One region of the Xanthobacter sp. 126 genome, then DNA from elsewhere that is predicted to be linked to it. Evidence: riboswitches for the same ligand, from Rfam matches in the RefSeq annotation. Region 1 holds a riboswitch; the other holds the start of a gene.
What was found. Region 1 has a riboswitch for cobalamin ahead of XAN126_RS0113060 (energy-coupling factor ABC transporter permease). Riboswitches for the same ligand answer to the same signal wherever they lie in the genome.

Region 2: linked by a shared signal. The riboswitch ahead of XAN126_RS0118870 (ribonucleoside-diphosphate reductase subunit alpha) and the one ahead of XAN126_RS0113060 (energy-coupling factor ABC transporter permease) in region 1 are both predicted to bind cobalamin.

Annotation. Positions count from the first base shown of each region.
Region 1 is NZ_JAFO01000001.1:2,729,388-2,732,636, forward strand. It holds gene XAN126_RS0113050 (hypothetical protein) at 1-156, shown strand, start outside; gene XAN126_RS0113055 (DUF983 domain-containing protein) at 234-818, shown strand; gene XAN126_RS0113060 (energy-coupling factor ABC transporter permease) at 879-1,562, opposite strand; cobalamin riboswitch at 1,599-1,841, opposite strand; gene XAN126_RS0113065 (copper chaperone PCu(A)C) at 1,934-2,425, opposite strand; gene XAN126_RS0113070 (hypothetical protein) at 2,570-3,025, opposite strand; gene XAN126_RS26340 (autotransporter outer membrane beta-barrel domain-containing protein) at 3,041-3,249, opposite strand, start outside.
Region 2 is NZ_JAFO01000001.1:3,971,506-3,974,754, forward strand. It holds gene XAN126_RS0118870 (ribonucleoside-diphosphate reductase subunit alpha) at 1-1,373, opposite strand, end outside; cobalamin riboswitch at 1,527-1,725, opposite strand; gene XAN126_RS0118875 (D-amino acid dehydrogenase) at 1,883-3,136, opposite strand; gene alr (alanine racemase) at 3,169-3,249, opposite strand, start outside.

The DNA.
Region 1 (3,249 bases):
TGCGTGCTGACCTCGGCGCCCGGCCTTGCCGTGGCGCCGCAACCCGCGCTGGCGACACCCGATGGCCGGCGCATCGCCCACCTCGCCGCGCGCAGCGAACGCCGGCCGGCCGAACAAGCCCGCGGCGCCCAGGCGCGTGGCCCTCCTGTGTCCTGACCCAAAGCAGAACCGGCGCGGGAGCCTCCCGACGCCTCCGGTCCCTGCCGCCCATGCGGCCCTTCGGGTTTTCGTTCATGTCAGACACGCAATCTCACGCGCCTTCGGAGGCGCTCGCGCGCGCCCGCGCCGCCATGTCGGCGGAATTCGGCACCGTCACCCGCACCGCGTTCGATCCGGCGCGCCGCGCGCCGCGGCGGCTCTATCACACCAACGGCTTCAACCCGCCCCGCCCCATCGAGGCGGCGGCGCGGCGCGGCTGGTCCGGGCGATGCCCGTCCTGCGGCGAGGGTGCCCTGTTCGGCCGATGGATGCAGGTTTCGGAAAGCTGCGCCCACTGCGGCGAAGCACTGGGCCATGCCCGCGTCACCAACGCCGTGCCGGTCCTTGCAATCCCGCTCGCGCTGCTGGCCGGATCGCTGGTGGGCGGGATCCTGGAACTGCTCAGCGACCTCCCGCTGGCGCTCGAGCTTGCGGCCAGTGAGCTGGTGGCCGTGGCCACCGCCTTCCATGTGCTGCCCCGCGCCAAGGGCCTCGCCATCGGCCTCGCCTGGGCAAACCATGTGGGCGGCTTCGATCCGCTCCGCCATCTGGTGCCGGACCCGGAAGCCCCGGCCGCCCTGCCCTCCCCCGCCCTGCCCCCACAGGTCGAGGCCCCCTGAAACGCAGAACGCCGGCGGGAGCACCGCCGGCGTTCGCTTATCCGAGAGTTAGGCCCGCGATCAGGCCGCGTCGTAGAGCCGGCGCTCCAGCAGCGGGTTGCCGCCCTTGAAAGCGCCGTGCAGCGCCTTCGCGGCAGCGAGCACCGCGAGGTCCACCAGCGGCTCGACGATGATGACGAGCATATAGGCGCCGCCGAAGGTCGCCACCGAGGCGATGTTCTCGGAGGCGAAGCCCTGGCCATAGACGGCCCAGAACGCCACCCAGCCGACGATGCCGGCCTGATAGGTGGTGGAGAGCGCGAGCGCCTGCCCGTACTTCAGTTCCACATAGGGCGTGCCCGGCGCCACGATGCGGCGCGCGACGGCGGCGACGCCGAACAGCGGCACCAGCAGGGTCGTCACGTTCATCCCGTACTGGGGCAGGTCGAACGGCGCGAAGAACAGGCCCTGGACGAGCAGGCCGAAGGCGAGGCCGAGGGCCGCGGGGGCCGCGCCAAACATCAGAAACAGGGTCGAGCCGAGGATGAGGTGCACTTCCGAGACGCCCACCGGATAGTGCGGCAGCACCTCGAAGAAGCTGAACACCAGCGCGGTGGTGGCGAGGGTACGGCCCGCCAGCGATAGGACGCCGCGTTCGCGCGCCGATTCATAGGCAAGCTTCAGGGCATAGCCGCCGGCGGCGGCCGCCGTGACATAGCTGAGGCCGATCTTGGCCCCGTCCACGAGTCCGGGTTCGATATGCATGCTGGTCTCCGTTGCCGTCTCACCCGACGGCCCGAGGGGTTTCATCATGCGACCGGCCGGTCTCCTGACTCGCGGGTCTACGCTCACCCCCGCCTTCCCGGCCGGCCCTAGGGGCTGTGGCCAGTGGCATGCTGGAAGATCGCTCGCCGCTCACAGTCGCGGGGGCGGTTGGGGCTTCGGGCCGCCCTGACGGATTTCCGCGCAGGTTCAGACCCTACCCCATTCCCGTTTCACTCCGGATGCCGTGGCAACCGGAGCACCGTTCGCACGCGCAGCAGGCACCGAACACCTCCGCGCTGTCAAGCAATGCCGCAGGCAAGACGCGCCGGGACCTTCCGGCCCGGCGCGTCTTGCGGGCAAGCTTGCCGGCCTCAGTGGCCGGGATGGGCGCTGCCGGAGGCGCCGAGGCCCTCCACCTGGAACTGCACGGGCACGGTGCCGGCCTTCTCGAACGTCAGCGTGCCGTCCACAGAGGTGCCCTCCTTGAGGGGAGACTTCAGGTCCATGAACATGATGTGGTAGCCGCCCGGCTTCAGCTCGACGCTGCCGCCGGCCGGGATGGTGAGGCCATCGGCGAGCGGGCGCATAATCATGACGCCGTCCTTCATGGCCATCTCGTGGATCTCGACCCGGCCGGCGAACGGCACGGTGGCGGAGATGAGGCGGTCGGGTGCGGCGCCGGTGTTCTTCACCACGAGATAGCCCGCGGCGACGCTGGCGCCGCCGGGCGTGGCCCGCGACCAGGGATGGTCAATCTGCAGCGTCCCGGCCTTGTAGTCGTGCGCCACGGCAGCGCCCGTCAGGGCGACGGTGGCGACGGCAGCGGCCATCACGGCACGGCGGGTGAGATGGAAAATGGACATGGGTGCTCCTTGGTTGCGCCGGTGGGGCTCCTGCCCCATGGCGGGATGAACCTGCTGGTTGGACTTTGATTAGCCGCCCGCCACCTGAGCCGGACACGCGATGGCGTGGCCGCGCAGGCGGGGCAGATTCGGCCTTCGAAGGCGTCAGGGGTCAGGCGTCGAGGGGGGACCCTGCGAGGACCGCGGCTCGCGGCGGTCGCGACCACTTCCTTCTGCGGCGGCAACGGCCGCCCGCTCGGAAATCGCGGGGGTCGCGACAGGACGTCCGGCGTCGGCAGCAACCGGAAGGATCGGCGCCAGAGAATGGAAGGCGCAAAGGGTGCAGCAGACGGAATGGTCTGCCTGCGGCGACTCGGGGGTGTTGTCCGGAACTCCGGTGCTGCGGGCGCACAGGGCACTGCCGCCGGATGCGCTGGCCATGGCCGTGCCGGCGGAGCGCTCGAGCGCGATGCCCGCGACGAACAATTGCAGCACGAAGGCATAGGCAAGCCAGACGCAAAACGCGCCGCGCCCCCACCCTGCCTCACGCCACCTCGCCACCCGCTGCTCCCGGACCTTGATCACCGGCCGGCATGTTAACCGCCCGGCGGAGAAAGTCATCCGGCGCCGCCGCCCTCAGAAGTGGACGGCGAAGCGCGCCATGCCGCGCTGGGACAGGAAATCCTGGCCGACGTTCAGGCCGTACTCCACCTTGATCTCCAGATTGTCGCGGGTGACCGCCTGCAACCCGAGATCGAGATTGCCCAGCACGTCCGGCAGCGGCGTGGTGGTGACAAAGCTGCCGGCAGACTGCGGCGCCCACAGGAAGCGGGCCGTTGTCTGCC
Region 2 (3,249 bases), 1.2 Mb from region 1:
TCGCCCGTGTTCTTGCGCAGGTCGAGGAAGTCCTCGATGTCCACATGCCAGGTTTCCAGATAGGCACAGACCGCGCCCTTGCGCTTGCCGCCCTGGTTGACCGCGATGGCGGTGTCGTTCGCCACCTTCAGGAACGGCACCACGCCCTGGCTCTCGCCATTGGTCCCCTTGATGTGGGCACCGAGGCCGCGCACCCGGGTCCAGTCATTGCCGAGGCCGCCGGAATATTTGGCGAGCAGCGCATTGTCCTTCACCGCCTTGAAGATGCCGTCGAGGTCATCCGCCACCGTGGTGAGGAAGCAGGAGGAGAGCTGGGCGCGCAGCGTCCCGGCATTGAACAAAGTCGGCGTCGAGGCCATGAAGTCGAAGGAGGAGAGGAGATCGTAGAATTCGATCGCCCGCGCCTCCCGGTCGATCTCGCGCAACGCGAGGCCCATCGCGACACGCATGAAAAAGGCCTGTGGCAGCTCGAAGCGCGTGCCGCAGACATGCAGGAAATAGCGATCGTAGAGCGTCTGGAAGCCCAGATAGTCAAAGGCGAGGTCCCGCTCCGGCTTGAGGGCGGCAGCGAGCCGGGAAAGGTCGAAGCGACCGAGCTCGGGATCGAGCAGGTCATTGGCGATGCCGGTCCGCACATAGGCGCCGAGATAATCGCCGTAGCGCTCCGCCATCTCGGCCTGCGTCGCCTGTTCCGGCCGGCCGGCGACAAAGCTCAGGGCCTCGCGGCGCAGCTTGTCCAGCAGGAGGCGCGCGCTGACCTTGGAATAGTTCGGCTCGGTCTCCACCAGCGTGCGCGCCGCCAGGATGGGCGCCTGCGCCAGCTCATCGAGCGAGATGCCGTCATAGAGGTTGCGTCGCGCCTCGTTGAGCACCGCGGCGGCCGAGACGCCGTCGAGCCCGGCGCAGGCCTCGCCGATGACGGTTGAGAGGCGGCCGGCATCCAGCGGCACCAATACGCCGTCGGAGGTCCTCACATGCAGCACGGCGGCGGCACCACCGCCCGGATGCGCCGCGGCGAGGGCCTTCGCGCGTTCCCGCGCTCGCTCCTCCCGATAGAGCACATAGGCGCGGGCGACCTTGTGATGCTCCCCGCGCATGAGGGCCAGTTCCACCTGGTCCTGCACGTCTTCGATATGGAAGGTCCGGCCGATATCGGGGCGCCGGGTGAGGTTCGCCACGATCTGGTCGGTGAGCCCGGCCACAATGTCGTGGATGCGGCGGGACGCGGCAGCCGACTGTCCCTCCACGGCCAGGAACGCCTTGGTCAGGGCCACCGCGATCTTGGCGGCATCGAACGGCGTGACCGCCCCATTGCGGCGGATGAGCTGATAGCCGGGCGCGCTGGCGACCGCTTCAACGTCAGGGGCCGGCATGGAAAATCTGTGGCTGCCATTGGCGTGGCGTTCGGCTGTCGCTGGCATCATCATCCCCGATGAATGTGGGGACGGAGAGCAGGCGGACGCATGCCGGGACAGGGGGAGGCGCACGCCACCCGCAGCAAGCGCCTCACCGGGACACCCCGCCCGTGGACGTACTGGTGTCGCGGCAGGTCTCCTGGCTCGCGGGTCATCATTCTTGTCCGTCTTCCCAAGGCCATTGGGCCTCAGTGACATGGGTGGACAAGAACTCGCCGCTTACAGTTGCGGGGGCAGCGCCGGCTTTGGACCGGCTTCCCTCTTAGCTCTCGATCTTGCGAGTCGAGAGACCGTGACCACCAGATTTAGTGGCCACTGCGGCGGCAATGTCAATACTTTGCGCCTGCGGAGCCCCCTCCCGCACGGACGGGCCTGACGGCGGAGGTGCGACCTACGGGGATTTTCCCGCCGGAGCCGGCCCGGAGGCGCTCCGGCATACGCGGCGACAGGCGGCTCGCGCCCCCGCCTCAGGCGTAGCGCGAAAGGGCGAGGTCGCCGGCCTCGATGGCGGGACGGCGGCCGTCGATCAGATCCGCCAGCACCGCGCCCGAGCCGCACGCCATGGTCCAGCCGAGCGTGCCATGGCCAGCGTTGATGTAAAGGTTCGAGCAGGAGGTGGCACCGATGATCGGCGTGCCGTCAGGCGTCATGGGCCGCAGGCCGGTCCAGAAATTGACCTCCCGCGTATCCGCGGCCCCGGCGAACAGGTCGCCTACCGAATGCAGCAGGGTGCCGCGGCGCGCGTCGTGAAGGTCGCGGTTGAAACCGGCGATCTCCGCCATGCCGCCCACACGAATGCGGGAGCCGAGGCGGGTGATGGCCACCTTGAAGGTCTCGTCCATCACGGTGGAGATGGGCGCGCGGGCTTCGTCCACGACCGGCATGGTGATGGAATAGCCCTTCACGGGATAGATGGGCAGCCGGAGTCCGAGCGGCGCCAGCAGCGCCGGCGTATAGCTGCCCAGCGCGGCGATGAAGAGATCGCCGGCAATGTCGCCCGTTCCGGTCTCGACCGCCGTCACTTTGCCCGACGCGCGCTTCAGCCCGCGGATGTCCACGCCGAAGCGGAAGGTGACGCCCAGCCCCCGGCACAAATCCGCCAGAGCCTCGGTGAACTTGAAGCAGTCGCCGGTCTCGTCGCCCGGCAGGCGGAGGCCGCCGACGATGCGCTCCGCCGCCTCACCCAGCCCCGGCTCGGCGGCGATGCAGCCGGCACGGTCCAGCACCTCGAACGGCACGCCGTCGGCACGCAGTACCTCGATGTCCTTGGCGATGGCATCGATCTGCTTTTGCCTGCGGAACACTTGCAGAGTGCCCTGCATGCGCTCGTCATAGCGGATGCCGGTCTCGGCCCGCAGGTCGGCGAGGCGATCGCGGCTGTATTCCGCGAGGCGCACCATGCGACCCTTGTTCACCTTGTAGCGTTCGGCGGTGCAGTTGCGGAGCAGGGCCAGCATCCAGCGCCACGTGGCGGCATCGGCGGTGGGATGCAGGATCAGCGGCGCGTGCTTCATGAACAGCCACTTCATCGCCTTCATCGGCACGCCGGGCGCGGCCCAGGGCGAGGAATAGCCGGGTGAGACCTCGCCGGCATTGGCGAAGCTCGTCTCCAGCGCCGGTCCCGGCTGGCGGTCGATGACCGTGACCGAATGGCCGGCCTTCGCGAGATAATAGGCGGAGGTGACGCCGATGACGCCGGCTCCGAGCACGACGATGTTCATGTGAGTTCTCTTTGCGATGTGTTGGCGCGCCGTCAGCGATAGCGGCGGTGATAGCGGCGGCCGAGCTGGGTGAGCAGCTCGTAGGAGATGGTGTCTGCGGCGGCGGCGAGATC